2 regions of the Nicoliella lavandulae genome follow, and region 2 is predicted to be linked to the other one. Evidence: predicted binding sites of a transcription regulator. Region 2 holds the regulator's gene; the other holds the start of a gene.
What was found. The regulator Rex, encoded in region 2, represses fermentation and respiration genes when NADH is low (regulators of the CRP and FNR family bind a similar motif). The targets are predictions, from matches to a motif close to TTGTGAANTANTTCACAA.

Region 1: the regulator Rex is predicted to act here: its motif matches at 8,190-8,207, upstream of adhP (alcohol dehydrogenase AdhP).

The regions. Positions count from the first base shown of each region.
Region 1 covers NZ_JAWMWH010000001.1:588,279-599,140, forward strand. Annotated here, with positions in the region: gene R4146_RS02715 (MMPL family transporter) at 1-2,436, opposite strand, end outside; gene R4146_RS02720 (magnesium transporter CorA family protein) at 2,465-3,373, opposite strand; gene R4146_RS02725 (glycoside hydrolase family 73 protein) at 3,554-4,237, shown strand; gene R4146_RS02730 (TerC family protein) at 4,313-5,074, shown strand; gene trxA (thioredoxin) at 5,064-5,387, shown strand; gene nhaC (Na+/H+ antiporter NhaC) at 5,700-7,085, shown strand; gene adhP (alcohol dehydrogenase AdhP) at 7,144-8,160, opposite strand; gene apf (aggregation-promoting factor) at 8,746-9,375, shown strand; gene R4146_RS02755 (NAD(P)H-binding protein) at 9,529-10,383, shown strand; gene R4146_RS02760 (GMP reductase) at 10,447-10,862, opposite strand, start outside.
Region 2 covers NZ_JAWMWH010000001.1:761,474-772,335, reverse strand. Annotated here, with positions in the region: gene R4146_RS03570 (ATP-dependent helicase ComFA) at 1-1,330, opposite strand, end outside; gene R4146_RS03565 (YigZ family protein) at 1,383-2,066, shown strand; gene R4146_RS03560 (glycosyltransferase family 4 protein) at 2,086-3,180, opposite strand; gene kimA (potassium transporter KimA) at 3,302-5,140, opposite strand; gene groL (chaperonin GroEL) at 5,311-6,933, opposite strand; gene groES (co-chaperone GroES) at 6,991-7,275, opposite strand; gene R4146_RS03540 (redox-sensing transcriptional repressor Rex) at 7,424-8,056, opposite strand; gene R4146_RS03535 (ABC transporter ATP-binding protein) at 8,227-10,179, shown strand; gene R4146_RS03530 (hypothetical protein) at 10,200-10,538, shown strand; gene tsaD (tRNA (adenosine(37)-N6)-threonylcarbamoyltransferase complex transferase subunit TsaD) at 10,620-10,862, opposite strand, start outside.

The DNA of each region.
Region 1 (10,862 bases), 170 kb from region 2:
AATCATTAATAATTCAGTGAATGCAACGGCTCCGGCAATACTCAAACTAATGATGATCGTTGACCAACTAGTTTTAGCAATTCCCAATGCGAAACTAGTGGTTAGATTAGTTAGTTGTAATCCAGTAATGACACTGAAGCTAAATGCAGCGAGCCAATAAATAGGATGCAAGATTGAACGACTGGCAATAAAAAGCGTTAATAGGGCAATCAAACCAATTAATGCTAAGCTGATTAAGCCGTCCTTAAAGAATTGATTCTTTAAGGTGTTTTGTTGTGCTGGTTGGCCGGTAATTGCCACTTCTGAATTAGCAATAGCAGTTCCTTGTAACATAACGTCAACGTCCTTTTGGATGTTATTGAGCACCTTACTAGTTGCTTGAGCATTTGTTGGATCGCCTTGGAGAATAACGCTAATTTGAGTGGTCTTATTATCGGCACTATTGTAGTTATATAGTGATTGTTGGAAATCAGTATCAGCTAGTTGGTCAGGCGTAATGTAATAAACAGCACCGACACTACTCTTGGAAAGCCCATCTAAGTAATCATAAATGGAATTTAACTTACTGTTAACGGCTTTTGTAACGGTGCTAATTTCTGCAAAGATGGCCTTAGCTTGTTCTAGCTTAGCAGCATATTTACTGATTTTAGTACTTAGTCGATCAGATGAATCCGCAATCGTTTGACCCTGTGACTGAATTGAATTTAATCCATTTGCAGCACTCTTTAGTGTTGAATTTAAGTTATTAAGTTCTGATTGGTAGTTCTTAATATTATTCGAGGTCGTCTTTTGATTGCCAAAGCTAGAATGAGTCGTTGCGTTTGATAATTGACTAGCTAGTTTACTATTCTCACTAACTAAGCTGTTAGCGGTTGATTGTAATTCACTAACGGTACTAATTTCACTATTTAATCCGGATGGATCAATGTTCTTTTGACCTACTTTTGCTTGTTTTAAGGTCGTGTCTAAGTTAATTTGAGCAGCATCAATTTTCTTGGTAATGCTGTTTAATTGGCTTTGAACATAGTATTTATTGATTGGAATCCCGCTTGGTTGGGTAACGGAGTAGACAGCATCAACTCCATTTAGTGATTTAAGCTTAGTCGTAAGAGCATCAATTTTTTCTAGGTTACTTTGTTGATTAAGCGGTTGTTGATTATGAATGTAAATGGTAATTGGCGTTGCCTTACCTTGACTAAAGTGTGCTTGTAAGACCCGGGCCCCCACAACCGCTTGGTTGGTACTCTTAGCGTTGTCTAAGTCGGTATAAGTAACGTTATTGCGGTATGAATAAGCGAATGGGCCTAAAATGTAAGCCACTAGGATAATTCCTGCCAATGGTTGCCATAATGATAACCGAATTAACTGATACCAACCACGGTGACCATCAACGTTAATCGGATTGTGACGGGGCCAAATAATTTCTGGGCCTAATAAACTAGTAAAGATTGGATTTAAAGTTAATGTTGCAATCATTAAGATAACGAAAACGATTGCTAGTGAAGCCAATGCTCTAAGTGAGTAAAATGATGTAAAGTAAAGGCTGGCAAAACTAATTGCTAAGACTAAATTAACTGCCATAATCGGATACATTACTTTACGCATCCCACTGTTTGTAGCACTAAATGAGTCGCGATATTGACCCATTTCATCGCTAATTGCTTTAATAATGATAAAGTTGAAAATACTACCTAAAATAATGGTAATTAGTGTTACTAATAACGGGGTGAATTCTGAAAATGCAAAGTTACGATGTACAGTGAGGTTGCTGATTAAACTAAGTGATGTGATATAGGTAACGACTAACGTTATAGCTGAAACTAGTGGTGCAATGATTGACCGGAAATAAATGGCCATTAGGACAATTGCGATCACGAAGGCAATCATCGTCACCGTCTTAGTTACTTTTGCGACCTGTTGAGCATTGATGTTTTGAATGATGCTAGGACTAGTAACATAGGTATTTAGTCCCGATACATTCATTTGCTCTTGTAATTTATTAACCAATGATCCGTTGGTATTATAAGCCTTGCTAACATTCAAACTAACGATTTGAGTGGTTTGGTCATTAGAAAATAACTGTAATTTACCATTTGGATTATTATTAATAGTGCTAATTTTTTGAATCCCTAAACTACGATTCTTTTGTAGATTCGTAACAGCTTGATTGATCTTAGTTTGTTGCTGACTGGTAATTTTACCTTGTGGATTATTGTAAACCACGTTCAAACTAGTGGAACCTGAAATCCCCCGGCCCCAATTATTTTGGAGCTGATCAGCCTTAATGATTTGGGATGTATTATTATATTGTGGTTGACCGTAATTAGTAATTAAGTTAGTTACATTAGGTAACTTTGTAATCGCAAAGAAAATTGCGACGATCCATAATACAATTACGATTAACCAATTAGTACTAATGCGTTTTAGTAAGTGCATATAAAGACTCCTTTAAAATAGATTAAACTTATGAAAAATGGCGATGGTAGAAAATCCAAACAATGATACATAGAATAATTGAGATGAAGAGAGTAATTACCCATCCCATATGTGAGCTTGCAAATGGCAGGTTCACGTTCATTCCATAAAAGGCAAATACGATATTAGGCACCGACAAGATTAGTGAGAAAATTGTTAAAAATTTCATGGTGGAGTTTAGGTTGCTATCTAATAAATTAGAATAAGCATCAGCAACTTCACGGGTCACACTACTTGATACTTGAGCCATTGAAAGTCCTTGGTTAGCTTCAATGATGATGTCTTCGATTCGAGCTGCTTGAAAATCAGTGAATTGATTTTTAAATAAACGTTGAACAGTCGATAGCATTTCAGAGTTAGCAGTTAATGCCGTTAAGAAGTAAACCGTCTTAGTTTGTAACCCTAGTAGCTGGTTAATCGAGTCACGGTTGGCTTGATGGGTCAAGTGCGTTTGAATGTCAGTTCGTTCACGATTGGCATTGTTAATGAAATCAAAGAACTTAGTGGTAATTTGAAATAACGTCTCTAGGATTAAATCAAAAATGAAAGTTGGATCTTTGATATTAGGATTTTGTAAAATGCCATTAATCAGTGGAACTACGTACGCGGTTCGCTTTCTAGTGAACGTAAATAGTGTATCGTCAGTAATTAATAGGCCGATTGGCTCAACACTGATATCACCTTTAAAACGGGGGTGAATAGGCGCATCGTAAATAAATAAGCGATAGTTTTTTTCCTCATCAACTTCGATCCGCGGCCGTTCATGGATATCCATCGCATAATCTAGGATATCTTGACGAATTTGATAGTTATTCCTTAGTTTAGCACGGTCTTTCTCATCTGGATTTTCAACTTTGATCCAGTTGAATTTGTTGTTGACTAATTGAGTGTTTATCAAAATGATCTATCCTTTATATATATAATTAACTATCATTATAGATTATAACGGCGTGTTTTGCGTATGAAATTTATAAAAAAGTTGAAAAAATCTAAAAATATTGTTTCGTTTTGTAAATTTCTTACTATAATTAAATATATTGTATATAAAATTGACCGTATGATGAATCGAGGATAACTAATGAATAATAAAAGATCTAAAAAAGATAATTTCTCACCCCGGCAAAACCCACTAAATAAAAAGAAGCACAGTCATTGGATTGCAATTTTAATCATTGTCGTTGTTTTGGCAGTATTAGTGTTTGGGTTTGCAATCCGTAAAATTAGTAACCGATTGGAAAGCGCCCAGCCGCAATCGCAGTCTAGTAGCCAATTAACTTCAGAAGAAATTCAACAAATTAAACAACGACGGGCCTTCGTTAAACAAGTTGCTGAACCATCCATTCGGGTTTATCAAAATGATTTTCATGTATTGCCTAGTATCGTAATTGCGCAAGCCATCTTGGAATCTGACTGGGGAAATTCTAAACTATATCAAGTTGCTAAAAACCCATTCGGGATTAAGGGTGAATACCAAGGCCAATCAGTATCATATGACACTGCTGAATATGTTAACGGCAAGAAAATTACCGTTGCAGCTAAGTTTAGAAAGTATCCAAGCCTAGAAGCTGCAATTAAGGACCACGATAAATCAATTAAGACCCACTTTATTAAAGATGATAATGTAACGAGTTATGTGGAAGCAGCTAACTTACTACAAAAGAATGTATATGCCACTGATCCTAAGTATGCTGAAAAACTCATTAAGGTCATTAAAGTTTATAATTTGAGTCGGTATGATATTCAAGCGCTAAATAAAAATTAGTCTAACACTAGCAATTTATACGCAAGGTATAATATAATTTAATTGTTAAATTATTATTTTTAGAAGGGAAGATCGATGCTGGAAATTTTATCTAAAATGTATGGTCCATTCTTTGACCCCCACAACTGGGCAACGGTGGTTACGTCAGGGAATGATTGGCTAATTATTCTTTCGTTGGTGTTAATTGAATGTTTGTTATCTGTTGATAATGCGGTGGTATTAGCTGCTCAAACACAGTCCTTACCGACTAAGAAACTTCAAGAAGAATCATTATTTTATGGAATTTGGGGTTCCTATGTCTTCAGATTTATCGTAATTGGATTGGGGACGTTCCTAATTCACTTATGGGAAATTAAAGTAATTGGGAGTCTTTACTTAGCTTATCTAGTTTATAAACACTTCTTTAGTCGAAAGAAGTCAAAACAACAGGTTAAAAAGACAAAATCAACTGATCCAAAGCACCATCGGAAGTTATTTTGGATGACAGTGTTACAAATTGAAATGATGGATATCGTCTTTTCAGTGGACTCTGTATTGGCGTCATTAGCAGTATCGCCCAACCCCGTAATTGTTTTAATTGGTGGGATGATTGGAATTCTGTCAATGCGTGGGGTTGCCGAAGTTATCATGATATTAATGAAGAAAATTCCAGAATTAAAATCCATGGCATATGTATTAATTGGCTTTATTGCAATTAAACTATTCATATCAATTCCAGCCATTGATATTGAATTGCCACCGCTTTTATTCAGTGGAGTGGTATTTGCAACGGTGATTATTACATTGATTATTCATATGATTAGAAAAAAGAAGGGGACGAATCCTAATGACCACTAAAGTAACGAGGGATACATTAGATCAATTTGTTGATAATCCACTAACGATTATTGATTTTTGGGCCCCATGGTGTGGACCATGTAAAATTATGGATCGAATTATTAAGAATTTAGAAGCCGAATATGGTGACCAGGTACAATTTGGTAAGTTCAATGTGGATGATAATCAAGATATTGCAGAGCAGTATAAGGTGTTTAGTATCCCTAGTCTAGTTGTATTTAAAGACGGTAAGGGTGTTGAAAAGGTGTCTGGCATTTTTCCAGAACCTAAATTAGCTGAATTTATCGAACAAAAAATTGCGGAAATAGATTAAATCTTAAATTGACATTGAGATTAAGAAATGCTAATATTTTTAATAATCAATTAAGAAATGTTTACATTCCATTTAAGTAGAGCATTATCTGGGCGTCAGGAAGTCGGTGGTTGCTGCGAACCGATCAGGATAATGAATTCGAAATACCGGAATTATTTTCATGCATGAAACGGATATAGACCCGTTATCGTCTAGTAGAGTGAACAGCCTTTTGTGCTGTTAAACTGGGTGGTACCACGGTATTAAAAGTCGTCCCAATTACATTAATTTGTAATTGGGACTTTTTGTTTTTTAAGAAAGGATTTGGCAATTATGAATAAGCAACGACCAAAGATTAGTTTACAAGAGGGGATTATCGTTCTCTTGACGTTATTATCAATTATGGCCGCCGGAATTATTGGACTTGGAATCACTCCTGAAGTGCCCATTTTATTTGGCATTATGTTATTAATTTTTTGGGCCTGGTTACGCGGGTTCTCTTGGGATGATATCCACGAAAGTTTTTCGATTGGGATTAAAAATGGGATTGTTCCATTATTTATCTTCCTATTAATTGGAGCATTGATTGGGGTTTGGATTGCAACTGGAATCATTCCTAGTCTGATGGTGTTTGGATTTAAATTAATTAGTATTCGATGGTTCTTACCGTCAGTATTTGTGGTTTGTGCAATTGTTGGTTCGATCATTGGAAGTGCCTTTACAATCATTTCCACCTTAGGAATTGCATTCATGGGGATTGGATTAACCATGGGCATCAATCCAGCAATGGTTGCTGGAGCGGTATTATCTGGAGCAGTATTTGGGGATAAGTCTTCTCCATTATCTGCAACCAATAACCTATCTGCAGCAGTTGCTGATGCAGATTTGATTGATCATATTAAAAATATTATGTGGTCCACATTACCGGCCAGTGTAGTGGCGTTTATCCTATACGCATTGATGAGCCAAGGAAATGGGCATGCTGATTTACATCGCATCCAAGGAACGATTCAAACTTTGCATCAAAACTTCAATATTACACCATGGGCAATCATTCCAGTCATCTTATTATTCATCTGTGCATGGTCTAAAATTCCAACGATTCCAACGTTATTTATTAACATTGTGGTGTCATCTGGAATTGGAATGATTCAAGACCATCGATTAAACTTAGTTCGTTTGAACGACGTAATTCAAAATGGATACGTTGCTAGAACTCACAACCCACAAGTTGATACATTACTTACTAGAGGGGGAATTGCAGGGATGATGGGAACCATGTCCTTAATCTTTGTTGCCCTTGCGTTAGGTGGAATTTTAATGCATCTAGGAATTGTGGATGCAGTGATTAGTCCGCTTACCAAACGTTTGAAATCAGATGGTAATTTAATTACGACAGTAATTGCCACTTGTATTGGTGTAAATATCTTCATTGGTGAACAATACTTATCAATTATCTTGCCAGCAAATGCATTCAAGAAAACATTTGCTGAAAATAATTTAGCCCCAGTGGCCTTAAGTCGGGCCTTAGAAGATGGGGGAACTGTAATTAACTACTTAGTACCATGGGGAGTTGCTGGTGCGTTTGTTACGAATGCGTTGGGCGTTCCAACAATTCATTACCTCCCATTTGTGTTCGTTAGTTTGTTCTCACCAGTCTTTTCCATTATTAGTGCTTACACTGGAATTGGTATCAAACACTTAAAACCAGTTAAATAACGAAAAAACACGCTAAGTCAATTTAGATTTAGCGTGTTTTTTCATTACTAATTATTATTTATTTTGTAAAATCAATGACCATCCGACCAACAATTTTACCATTTTTCATTTCATCGATAACATCGTTAATTTCTGATAATTTTCTAGTATGAACAATTGGCTTAACCTTACCTTCAGCTCCGAATTGGAACGTTTCGCGGAGGTCTTCACGAGTTCCAACTAATGACCCTTCAACGTGGATTCCATCTAATACGGTTTTAGCAATGTTTAGATCCATGTTACCCTTTGGTAATGCTACTGCGACCAAGTGGCCGTCTGGTCTTAGGGCATTAATGGCTTGGTTAAATGCGACTGGGGTAACGGCAGTGATGACGGATACATGAGCACCACCATCGGTTTGGGCTTTAACTTCACCTGCTAAATCATCATCCCGATAGTCAATGCCAATCTTGGCGCCCACTTTTTTAGCTTCATCTAGGTTTTTGCCACGTGCAATTGCAACTACGTTAGCGCCAAATACGTTATTAGCGAATTGGACCCCGAGGTTACCGAGTCCACCAGCTCCAACAATTTCGACCCATTGACCTGGTTTAGTTTGACCCACCTTTAATGCTTTGTACATTGTTACTCCAGCACAGGTGAGGGAAGTCGCTTCCACTGGATCAAGGCCGTCTGGAACTTTAACGGCGTAATTAGCATCAACGATTACTTCTTCAGCCATGGCTCCATCAACTGTAAATCCAGCGTTTAAGACGTTACGACAGAGCGTTTCACGACCAGTTAAACAATATTCACAGTGTCCACAACCTTTGAAGAACCAGGCAATTGAGACACGATCGCCAATCTTAAGGCTATCAACATCATCTGCGACTTGAATGACTTTTCCCACTCCTTCGTGGCCAATGATTCGGCCAGGTTGATCACCAAAGTCGCCATTGGCAACGTGAAGATCAGTGTGACAAAGGCCACAGTATTCAACTTTTACTAATGCTTCACCGTTTTTAATAGGACGAAGCGTAACATCCTTAATATCAACATATCCATCTGAGTTTGGTCTTACGACAGCTGCTTTCATGAGCGTAGCCTCCTATAAAATTCAATACATTGTTAATACATTCACAATATATCATCTTTTAGATCATAAATAAACCATAATTGTTAATAAATAAAGTATCGTGTACTTGTGAATATTTCCCAATCAATGTTTTTTAAGTCAATAGGTAAATGATTGATTTTGATTCGAATTGTTTGAACTGAATGGAATCAGAGTAAAATATACAGTTTTGCAAGACCGATGCCTGATTAAAAACTGATTAAATAAGCATTTTAAATCATTAATTTCTGAGAAATATTACAAAATATGCAGAAATGAGACAATATTTTGTATATTTTAGGCTTTTAAATAATCAGTAATACCGGCTTACTAAGTTTAAATTATTACAGAACTGTTACAATTTTACAAAAACCCCGTATTTATTTAATATACACGATATTTTGGTGTAATAACTCGTAGGTAGAATACTCACAGTTAATCAATTTGGATTAACGTTTTTCAAGCGAACGAACTAGAAAACGATATCAAGGAAACGATATCCAGTGATTATGTTTTGTTATTTACAAAGGAGAGATTTTTATCTTACGGAATAAGAACTTAAAGAGAATTTTAGCTTCAACTACTGTTGCTGCCGGATTATTTGTTGCTGGTGTTGGTGCCGCTAAGGCAGATGCATCAACTAAGGTTACTATTAAGTCAGGTGATACGCTCTGGGGTATTTCACGTCAATACAACGTTGACTTAAAGGCTTTACAAAGTGCAAATAACTTAAATGACAATTCTGTTATTTACGTTGGTGAAACTTTAGTATTACCAGATAACGGCAATACCACTGTTACTAATTCAGCTGCTCCTCAAAGCAGCTTTGCAGCACAAAGTAGTAATGCTAGCAACTACCAACCAAATGTAGCTACTAGTTCTTCATACAACAACACTACTACTAGCTCATACAGCACTACTAGTGCTAACACTACTGCTAACACAGCTACTACCAATACTAGTACTACTACTGGTGATGATGCTTCTGCTAAGGCTTGGATTGCTAACCAAGAATCTGGTGGTTCATACTCAGCTACTAATGGTCAATACGTTGGTAAGTATCAATTATCATCATCATACTTAAATGGTGATTACTCTGCTGCTAACCAAGAAAAGGTTGCTGATTCATACGTAGCTTCACGTTACGGTTCATGGTCTGCTGCTAAGTCATTCTGGCAAAGCCACGGTTGGTACTAAGATTTAGGATCAAACCAATTAATTAAAAAATACATTTTATGAAACGACGAATTTAATTTCGTCGTTTTTTTATTGGCTTTTTACTTGATTGCTTACAAAAAGTAAGCTAAACTATAGGTAGTTAATCTTAATCAATAAAGGAGCGAATTAATTATGAAATACGGAATTACTGCTACGACCGGTCACTTTGGCCAAACTGCTTTTGCAGAATTAGCTAAATTAGTGCCATCATCAGACATTGTTGCCTTAGTTAGAAATGTTGATAAGGCTAAGCAAATGCTACCTGCTGGCACTGAAATTAGACCAGCTGATTACACTCAATTAGACCAACTAAACGATTCATTTAAGGGCATTGATAAGCTATTATTTGTATCATCTCAACCGGGACCTGGCATGCCTAGAAGCGAACAACACCACAACGTTGTTGAAGCTGCTAAACAAGCCGGAGTTCAATTTATCGCATATACTAGTTTCCCAGATGCTGATCATGCTAAGTCATTCTTAGCTGAAGACCATAAAAAAACTGAACAATGGATTAAGGAATCAGGAATTAAGCACTCATTTATGCGTAATAACTGGTACTTACAAAATGAACTTAGTACCATTAAATTAGCAGTTCAAACTGGTAATTTCCCATATTCTGCAGAAGATGGAAAAGCAGGCTGGACACGTGAGGAAAACTACGCTAAGGCGGGCGCAAAGGTCTTAACGTTAGATAACCCTAAGGACGTTTATGAATTCGGTGGTAAGCCGGTTTCATACCCAGAATTGATTGAAGAATTGACAGCAGCTAGTGGTCAAGAAATTTCACCAGTACCATTAACTGATGCTGATTATCGGGATCAATTATTAAAGGGTGGTTTGGATGAACAAACTGCTGGCTTTATCATTGGGGTTCAAGATTTAATTAAAGATGGTGAATTAGACGTCCCATCAAATGATTTAAATGATGTCTTAGACGGTAAATTAGAAGCTTTATCCGAAGGCATGGCTAAGCTATTAAAATAGTTTCACTAAACTAAAAAACCTCGTTAGCATGATGATATGCTAACGAGGTTTTTTAGTTTTTAATTAGTGTAAAATTACATAATCCACAGTCTTAATGGCAGAAACATCCTTACCACCAGCGTATGAAATGGATGATTGTAAGTCTTCTTGCATTTCGCGAAGGGTATCCTTAATGTCACCACGGTATGGGATTAACATTTGCTTACCTTCAACGTTTTTGTATTCACCCTTTTGGGTATCTGAAGCAGAGCCCCAGTATTGCTTGTATTGCTTACCTTCAATGGTAAGTACGCTACCAGGTGATTGTTCATGACCAGCGAACATGGAACCGATCATTGTCATCGTAGCACCAAAGCGAATGGACTTAGCGATATCACCGTTAGTCCGTAAACCACCATCGGCAATGATTGGTTTACGAGCAGCTTTGGAACACCAGTTAAGGGCAGCTAATTGCCAACCACCAGTTCCAAAACCAGTTT
Region 2 (10,862 bases):
TTAACTTTAACGCTCCTAACTTATTCATATGGGCAATTTGTTGGTAAGCCTTACTAACGTTTCGGGCATTACTATGAACCCAAAAATCTACATTGCCATCTGGGCGGTCATTTTTGCGTCCCACTCGGCCAGCAATTTGTACCAATGCCGAAGGTGAAAAAATGGGTTCATCTGCTCCTAACACAATGACATCGATTCCAGGAAAGGTAACCCCCCGTTCTAAAATGGTCGTCGTGATTAAAAAATCCAACCGTTGTTCACGCATGGCCGTGACTTTTTCCAATCGCTTTGCATCTTCTGAATGCACCGTCATCATTTTGGCTCCACTAGACAATTTAGCTCGTAATGCTTCTTCAATCGGCTTTAAATCCTTAACATGCGGCACAAATAATAAAAACCGTTGCCCATCAGTAACTTTTTGGTCAATGACTCGAATCAATCGATTCGGTAGCCGTTTTTTCAATAAGCGCTGACGCCAGTTAGGAATTAAGTGTAGTTTGATTTGTGGTAACAAATGGCGATGAAACCGCAGTGGTAAATAGCTAATGGATAGCTGGTTTCGTTTAACTAGCCGTAATAACTCATCATTGGGCGTAGCCGTTAAATATAATTGGGTCCCAGTAGTCTTTACCGCTTGCGAAACTGCAAAGTGGAGGCCCGGATTATTAGCGTATGGGAACGAATCTACTTCATCGATAATCAAAATATCAAAAGCATGGTAGAATCTTAGCAGCTGATGGGTCGTACAAACCGTTAATTGTGAGTATTGATACTTTTCAGTTTGCCGTCCATGTAATAAAATCATAGGTGTATTTGCAAATGCAGCTTGCAGACGGGGAAATAACTCAATGCATACGTCCACGCGGGGCGACGCAATGGCGATTCGTAACCCATTGGCAAGTGCCCACTCGATTCCTGGAAATAACATTTCAGTCTTGCCCGCACCAGTCACTGCCCACAACAAATGGGCTTTTCGCTGCTGAAAGTGTTCAATAATGGTGGCGGAACAATCTGCTTGATCTTTGGTCAATTGACCAGTCCACGTTAATGGTCGATCAAGCACCTGAAATTGATTGGGTTCCGCCACAAATGCCAAGTCGACATTGCTAACGATCCGACCTAAATTAATGCATTGTGGACAATAATACTGCTGGTGGGGCAGTGCTGCTGCTGATTTATTTGTCTGCATCCCACACCGATTGCAAATCACTGATTGAGTGTTAATTTGCATGGACGGACGCGATTGAACATCTGCATGCGAGCGTAATGCTGGTGCAATGTCTAATGCATTCGTCTGTCGGCCGTATAGTTCATTTATTTCTGTAATCATTTTTATCACCCCATTTAAAATACGTTAATAATTCAAATTGGAGGTTCGTGCCATGGAAAAAGAACAAACTTATCTTACTGTCAAAACTAGTGGTGCCAATGAAATCAACATTAAAAAATCTCGTTTTATCGGGAGCGTTAAACGGGTCAAAACCGAGGAAGAAGCGAAGGCCTTCGTTGATCAAATCACTGAGGAAAATAAAAGTGCTACCCATAACTGCTATGCCTATATGGTTGGCCAAGATGACCATATTCAACGCAAAAGCGACAATGGTGAACCGTCTGGAACCGCTGGATTACCAATTCTAGATGCCATTAAGTTAAAACAACTCCACGATGTGGCAGTTGTAGTCACTAGATACTTTGGGGGCATTAAACTTGGGGCCGGTGGTTTAATTCGTGCATATAGTAACGCTACGACTGAGGCCATTAACCATGTGGGAGTAGTGGAACGTATCTTACAAACTAAGGTAAACATCACCATTGACTATCCACTTTTGGAACAATTAAAGTATCATTTGAACCAAGAAGACATCTATATCGATGACATTCAATATGGTGCTAATGTAACCGTCGTAGTTGCCGTACCAGCAGATATAGTGGCAGCATTTAAAAAAGAAATCGTTAACCTATTAAACGACCGGGCAACCATTGAAACTGGTGATCAAGAATACTTTGAAATTGACTATCATCAAGGTAAGGACCGATATAAAAAAGGATCGATTGAACTCAAATAATGGGTTCGACCGATCCTTTTTAATGATTATTTTTACTGGTGGTCCCTTTAACAATCTTTTTAATCCAGTTCAGCAATGGTTGCCGATTTTTACCAACCAAGCCGATTGATTCAACAAATAATTCTAACCCAATTAAAGTGGCCACCGTAAGTAAAATCGTGCCCCATAAATTAGAAATTGGGTATAGCAATGAAATAAATGAAAAAATCATGGCAATTCCATAGATGACCAACACCGTTTGTCGGTGCGTCAACCCCATTTGCATCAAACGATGGTGTAAATGGTGCTTATCAGCATGTGAGATTGGTTGACGATTCAATAACCGTCTTAAGATAGCATATACTGTATCAGTAATGGGAACTCCTAAGATAATTACCGGAATGATCACCGTCACGAACGTCGCATTTTTCAATCCGTTTAGGGAGAATACCGCAATCATAAATCCGATAAACAAAGAGCCGGTATCACCTAAATAGATTCGCGCTGGGAAAAAGTTGTAAGGTAAAAAGCCGATACATGCAGTTACAAGGGTGAAAATCATAATCGAAACGTATGTATTGCCTACATTCAAGAAGAACATTCCGGTAATTCCCATCGTTGTTAGTGCAATGATTGCAATTCCAGTTGCTAGTCCATCCAACCCGTCAATTAGATTGACCGCATTGGTAATTGCTAAAATCCAAATCCACGTAATAGGTAGACTCAGCCATCCCAAGTGAAATGATCCAAATATTGGAACCGTTAATAACGTCATTCTGACGTGGCCAAAGAAAAATACGAACAAGGCCGCTAACGTGATGCCTAATACCTTTTGCCGGGGCCTTAATTCATAAATATCATCAATCATCCCCGTAGCGATAATGATCACTTCACCACCGAACATACCCCACAATTGTGCTGCTGGCATCTGACCTCGTAATAAGAACATGGTCGTAAACGTATAGGCCGCAAAGATTGCCAGTCCTCCAATGGTTGGCATCGGGATTTTATTCATTCGACGTTTATTTGGATCATCTTCTGCCCCAATCTTAAACGCCAGTTTGCGAACGAACGGCGTTAAAACTGCGGAGATCAACATTGTCGCAAACAAGCAAACAATTATTTTTAATTTCAACCTGACACCTCCCCCTTAAAAACAGTTATTTACAATTAATTATACAAATCTAATAATCTAAAAACAACCCAACCAAAAAGAGTTATCACAATTATTACCAAAATTGCGATAACTCTTTTTATTAATTCTTCAAATGATAATTATAGGTACTAACAATAATATTTTGCCGTGAGTTAAGAGCTGCCCGTAGTCGTAATCCATTTTGATTATGCAAAATGTGTTGCCAATGATGCTTAGGCACGAATTGAGGGACTAACACGGTCGTAGTATTGCCGTCGTCTTCAGCCCGTTTGGCAATGACGTCACAAAAACGTAGCGTTGGATTAATGATCGAACGATACGATGAGTGAATATCCACAAACCGAATTTCAGGAAAGGCCTTCTTAAAGTCGCTCGCCGTTTTCTTTTCTTTTTCTGGATTCGCATCAAATGAGACGTGCATCGCAATGACATCATCACTAATTGACTTAGCATAAGCAATCGCCTTCGTGGTTACCGCAGTCACATCACTAATTAAAACGATGACCGTAGAACCACTAAAGGTTTCTGGAATTTCATTAGCTTGATGATTGACTTCCAGTTGTTCACTTACATTCCGATAGTGTTCATTGATTCGATAGAACATAAAGATCAATAGCGGCATTACCACGAAGTAAGGCCACACGTTAGCAAAGTGAAGTAATAACAAGAAGATTACCAAGATCAATGAAATCAAGGCCCCCACAAAGTTTATGGCTGATTTAAGGACCCACGCCCCTTCTTTATGCTTACGCCAATGAATAATCATCCCTGATTGTGATAACGTAAATGGAATGAACACCCCAATGGAATAAAGTGGTACTAAGAGGTTCGTTTCCCCCTTGAACATGATGATCAAAATTAAGGCCCCGATTGCTAGGGAAATAATTCCGTTCGAATAGCCTAGCCGATCACCCTTATCCAAGTAAGCATGGGGTAAGAACTTATCCCGCGCTAAGTTATAGGCAAGAATTGGAAAAGCTGAAAAACCAGTATTAGCAGCCACTGCTAGGATCATTGCCGTTGATAATTGGAGAACATAGAATAAAATGCCCCCGTGACCAAAGACCCCTGCCCCAATCTGGGACAAGACCGTAACGTGCGAAGTTGGTTTGATCCCCATGTAATAACTGAGGAAGGTAATTCCACCAAAGAAGAACCCTAGAATTAATGCCATAATGGCTAGGGTATGGGATGCCATCTTTTCCTTTGGTTTCTTAAAGTTCGGCACGGAATTACTGATGGCTTCCACTCCAGTCAAGGACGATGAACCAGATGAGAACGCCTTAAAGAATAGCAATAACGTCATCCCTTGTACTGGCGAACCTAATCCAGTCGCTGCACGATAACTAATTTTTCCGGTAGCAATATTATAACCACCCCAGATAATCATCACGAAAATCATAAAGATAAATAAATAAACCGGAACGGTCAATATCGATGCTGATTCCCGCATCCCCCGTAAGTTCAATAACATGATTAAGATTACAATTAGACATGCAATTAAGACCCGGTGATTATAAAGCGAAGGAATTGCAGACGTAATCGCTTCCGTTCCAGAGGTAGTTGATACCGCAACGGTTAGCATGTAGTCAACTAACAATGAACCACCAGCCACCAGACCGGCAGTGCGACCCCAATTATCGCTAGCTACTAAATAAGCCCCTCCACCAGATGGATAGGCATAGATAATTTGTTGATACGACAATGTAATTGCAAATAATAGCACTAACACTAACGCCGCAATCCAAATTTGATAAACCAGCGCTGCTACTGAAAGCGTCAATAGCACGGCTGTAATTTGCTCTGTTCCATATGCAACGGACGAGAGCGCATCCGATGATAGTAATGCCAGTCCCTTGAACTTGTTCAAAGATTGGCCACCTTCATCAGATGATTTTAACGGCTTTCCGATTATTAATCGTTTTAAATAACGCCACATTAAAATGACCCCACTTTTATAATCATATTTGTTAAGATATTTTAAAATATTTATACATTTCTTAATTTTACTACATTTGTGACTATAATGCATACCTCATTTACTAATTGGACCATACAAAAAAGGCTTGTTGCTAAGCAACAAGCCTTTGGAACGATATTAAGTTTAAATTACATCATTCCACCCATACCTGGTTGTGGAGGCATTGGGGTGTTATTGTCATCCTTTGGTTCATTAGCAACAACAGCTTCAGTAGTTAACAATAATGCTGAAACAGATGCAGCATTTTGAAGTGCAGAACGACTAACCTTGGTTGGGTCAATTACTCCAACCTTGATCATGTCTTCGTAAGTGCCGTCAGCAGCGTTGTATCCAACTCCTGGCTTTTGATCACGAAGGTGTTCAACGATAACAGAACCATCAACACCGGCATTGTGAGCAATTTGTCTTACTGGAGCTTCAAGAGCCCGACGTACGATTTGGACACCAGTGTTTTCGTCACCTTCAGCTTCAATCGCATCAATATCACTTAAGATGTTAATGTATGAAGTTCCACCACCAGGAACGTATCCTTCTTCAACGGCGGCCCGAGTAGCGTTCAATGCATCTTCGATTCTGTACTTACGTTCCTTTAATTCAGTTTCGGTTGCAGCACCGACACGAATAACAGCAACTCCACCAGCTAACTTAGCAAGGCGTTCCTTTAACTTGTCACGGTCAAAGTCAGAAGTGGTCTTTTCGATTTGAGTCTTGATTTCGTTAACCCGATCAGCAATCTTAGCCTTGTCACCAGAACCTTGCACAATGGTAGTGCTGTCCTTAGTAACATTAACCTTAGAAGATTGACCTAATTGATCTAACTTAGCATCCTTCAAGTTCAAACCTAAGTCGTCAGTGATTACAGTTGCCCCAGTTAAGGTTGCAATATCTTGTAATTGTTCCTTCCGACGGTCACCAAATCCAGGTGCCTTAACGGCAACAACGTTGAATGTTCCACGCATCTTGTTCAATACTAAGGTTGGAAGTGCTTCACCACCAATATCATCAGCAATGATCAATAGGGAACGACCTTGTTCAACTACTGATTGTAATAATGGTAAAATATCTTGAATGTTGTTGATCTTCTTGTCAGTAACTAAGATGTATGGGTTATCTAAGTTAGCTTCCATCTTATCGTTATCAGTTACCATGTATTGTGACATGTAACCACGATCAAATTGCATTCCTTCAACAACATCTAAGCTAGTATCAACCCCACGGGAGTCTTCAATGGTAATGACCCCATCGTTACCAACCTTTTCCATTGCATCAGCAATCAATGAACCAACTTGCTTGTTAGCAGAAGAAATGGAAGCAATTTGAGCAATATCATTCTTGTCTTTAACTTCGTGAGACATCTTGTGTAATGCTTCAACAGCGACCTTAGTAGCCTTTTCAATCCCACGACGAACGCCAACTGGATTAGCACCAGCAGTAACGTTCTTCATTCCTTCGTTAATGATTGCTTGAGTTAAAACCGTGGCAGTCGTAGTCCCATCACCGGCAATGTCATTAGTCTTTGATGCAACTTCGGCTACTAACTTAGCACCCATGTTTTCAAAATGATCTGGTAATTCAATTGCCTTAGCAATTGTTACCCCATCATTTGTAATGTTAGGAGTACCTGCTCCTTCTTCTAGCACAACGTTACGACCCTTAGGTCCTAAGGTTGTCTTAACTGTATTAGCTAACTTATCAACACCGTTAAGTAATGATCTTCTAGCATCTTCTGAAAATTTAACTTCCTTAGCCATCAAATATCACCTCATAAATTATATTTTTGTTTTTTAATAAATCATTTTAATTTTAAATTAGTCAACAATTGCTACTAAATCTTTTTCATGTAAAACTAAGTAGGATTGTCCATCGTAGTCAACGGAAGTCCCAGAATACTTATCAAAAAGAACTGTATCACCCTTTTCAACAGCTGGAGCAACTTTTTCTCCATTATCTAGAACCCGGCCGGCACCAACTGCAACGACCTTTCCAGTTTGTGGCTTTTCCTTCGCATTATTAGCTAATACGATTCCACCAACTGTCTTTTCCTTTGCTTCTTCTACTTCAACGATCACACGATCACCTAATGGCTTTAACACATTAATCCCTCCAATTAAGTTTACATTTAATTATAATTAGCACTTAGACATACTCAGTGCTAATCTATAAGTTTAATATATCGACTTTTAGAATGAATTGCAAACATTTTGATTCAAAAAAAGGATCTCCAAATTTAATTGGAAATCCCTATTTGATATAGTGTTCAATAAAATAGATCAGTGTTTGCAATTCATTCGTTAAATCAACGTTTTGGACGGTTACGTTATCAGGAATTGATAGGCGGACCTGGGTAAAGTTTAAGATTCCCTCTGCGCCACCTTTAATAGCATTATCACAGACTTCTTGGGCAACCTTAGACGGCACTGTTAAAATAACCACCTTAATTTGTTGATCCCTTAATTGTTGGACCAATTCATCATATGAATAAACCGGCACACCATTTTGAATGGTATTAATCATGCGTTCCTTAGTATCAAACGCTGCTGAAATTCGGACATTACTATCACGATGAAAATTGAAATTAAGTAAGGCCTGGCCAAAATTACCAACCCCCACCAATGCAACGTTAGTTAGACGGTCTTCATTTAAAATCCGTTTAAAAAAGTCTAGTAGGTTTTCAACATCATATCCATACCCACGTTTACCTAGCGCGCCAAAGTAAGAAAAATCTCTTCTGATCGTAGCGGAGTCAACTTGAATGGCGTCCGCAAATTTGTTGGAAGAAATTCGTTCAACGTTAGAATCATGTAATATTGTTAAATAGCGATAATAAATCGGTAACCGTTTTGCAGTTGCGCGCGGAATTTTGTTCTCTGCCATAAGTTTTCCTCCCGGCAATTTCGTTCATTAAAAAAACATTTACAAATCATTCTATCACAAAAATAAACTTTGTGAAATATTAATCAATTATATCGGTTTCATAAATTTCATATTATCTTTAAATTATGATAAAATTATCCGTAAACTACAATAAACAAAGGGGTGAGGACTTGCAAATTTTACAAATTAATAACGTCACCAAAAGATTCGACGGTGTGCCAATTTTCACAAATGTGAATATGAACATTGAAAACCATGCGCGCATCGGATTGGTGGGTCGTAATGGAGCCGGAAAATCAACATTAGTTAAAATGATTATTGGCGAAGAATCTGTTGACGGTGGCCAAATTACTGCCAAAAACGGCTTAACCATCGGTTATCTATCCCAAAATACCGGTCTACATTCAGACCGCAATGTTTGGGATGAAATGCTCAGTGTCTTTGCAGAACTAATCAAGACTGAACACAAAATGCACGCATTAGAATCACAAATGAGTGATCCTAACGTTAATCAAAACCCAGCCCAATTAGCCGAAGTAACTAAATCATATGACACCATTCAAGCTAGTTTCACCGCTAATCACGGTTATACTTATAAAGCCGAAATTCGGGCCGTCCTCAATGGATTTGGATTTGATGAATCATTTTATGATCAACCCGTTAATTCACTATCTGGAGGTCAACAAACGCAATTAGCACTAGCTAAATTGCTGTTAGAAAAGCGTGATTTATTAATCTTAGATGAACCGACCAACCACTTAGACGTGGAAACCATCACGTGGTTGGAAGGCTATGTGCAAAACTATCCAGGGACGCTTTTAATCATCTCCCATGACCGGTATTTTATGGATAAATTAGTTAATGAAATTTACGATTTAGACAATGGGACCCTTACTTACTATAAGGGGGACTATTCTAGTTTCGTAAAACAAAAACAAGCCCGATTTGCAGAACGGATGCATGCTTATGAAAAGCAACAAGCCGAAATTAAAAAGATGAAGGAATTTATCGATAAGAACATCGTACGAGCATCAACAACTAATCGGGCTCAAGCCCGCCGTAAGCAACTGGAAAAAATGCAAAAAATTGAAAAGCCATTTGATAATAATAAGGTCGCTCAATTCCGATTTACTGAAGAAAAGCCAAGTGGTAATATTGTTTTAACCGTTCGCGACTTAGCAATTGGATACGAACACCAAGTGTTAGCTAGTCCCATTAATATTGATGAAAAGAAGCATCAATCAATTGCCATCATTGGCCCTAATGGAGTCGGCAAATCCACCCTCCTTAAGACTATTTTAGGACGACTACCTAAGTTAGCCGGTAAGGTTGAATTTGGAACTGGCGTATCCATTGGTTATTACGATCAAAAACAAGCTTCCCTGCATAACGAAAAAACAGTATTGAATGAAATTTGGGACGACTACCCAACCACACCTGAAGGCCGAATTCGAACGATTCTAGGTAGTTTCTTATTCTCAGGAAATGATGTTGAAAAGGTAGTTGGCAACTTATCTGGTGGTGAAAAAGCGCGATTAATGCTCACCAAATTAGCAATGCGCCATGATAACTTCTTGATGCTCGATGAACCAACGAACCATTTAGATATTGAAAGTCGCGAAGTTTTGGAAAATGCGTTAAAATTATTCGATGGAACCATCTTATTTGTTTCACATGACCGGTACTTTATTAATCAAGTGGCTAGTGAAATTATTGAAATTACGGCTGAAGGTTCGGAACGCTACTTAGGTAATTACGATTACTATGTCGAAAAAAAGGCTGATCAAATTGCTCAACAAGAGCATAAGGAAGCTGAACAAGCGGCACAAAATCCACAGCCACAGGCCAATAATCAATCTAGTGGTAAACAAGATTACCAAAAGAGCAAGGAAAATCAAAAGCAACGGCGGAAATTAGAACGTCAAATTGCAGATATTGAAAAACAAATGAGTGCATTAGCGACGCAAAGTGATGCGATTGAAACTGAAATGGCAGAATTAGCATCAGCACAAGAGTTAGATGATTTAACTAAGTTGCAAAAGCAACTCGACGAACTAAATCAACAAAATAATCAGCTATCAGACCAATGGACTGAGCTTAGCTTAGAATTAGAATCACTATAGAAAACAAGGAGCTATTTACAATGAAAATGAATCTTAAAAAGAATAAATGGGCTGTTATCGCAATAACAGCTGCTACTATGAGTATTGCATACACATGGACAATGAATAATAATTTCCATGCATCAGCTGACTACATTAGTACTAATAATTACGATAATTCATCAAATAATTCTTCAATGAATCAATCAGCACCCGCATCAAACAACCCAGCAGCATCTCAACAATACACTCAACAAAATAATCTTCAAAATTCGAAGAGAAAATTAATCCAAAAGAAAAATAAGCGACAACCTAAACGACCAATGGGTAATTTTGCTAAAATATATCAACAAATGAACCATTTTAATAAGAAGAGATAGTTAAAAATAATAAAAATACGCTGTCATGGTTAGAAATATCTAACCATGACAGCGTATTTTTTTAATGGATGATGATTTAACTTATTGTTCCACATCTGGTGACCATTCAAATTCTAAACTAGGATCTGCATTTAGGTCTAAGCCAGCAAAGTGGCCTTCCTTGTATAGGACATAACCAGCAGCCCCAATCATTGCAGCATTATCGCCACAAAGTTTCTTAGGCGCCATTAGTAATTCAGTTTGGGGTAGCTTATCGATCGCAGATTGTAGTCGGGTCCGTAGCCCATTATTAGCAGCGACCCCACCAGCTAAAATCAATTGATT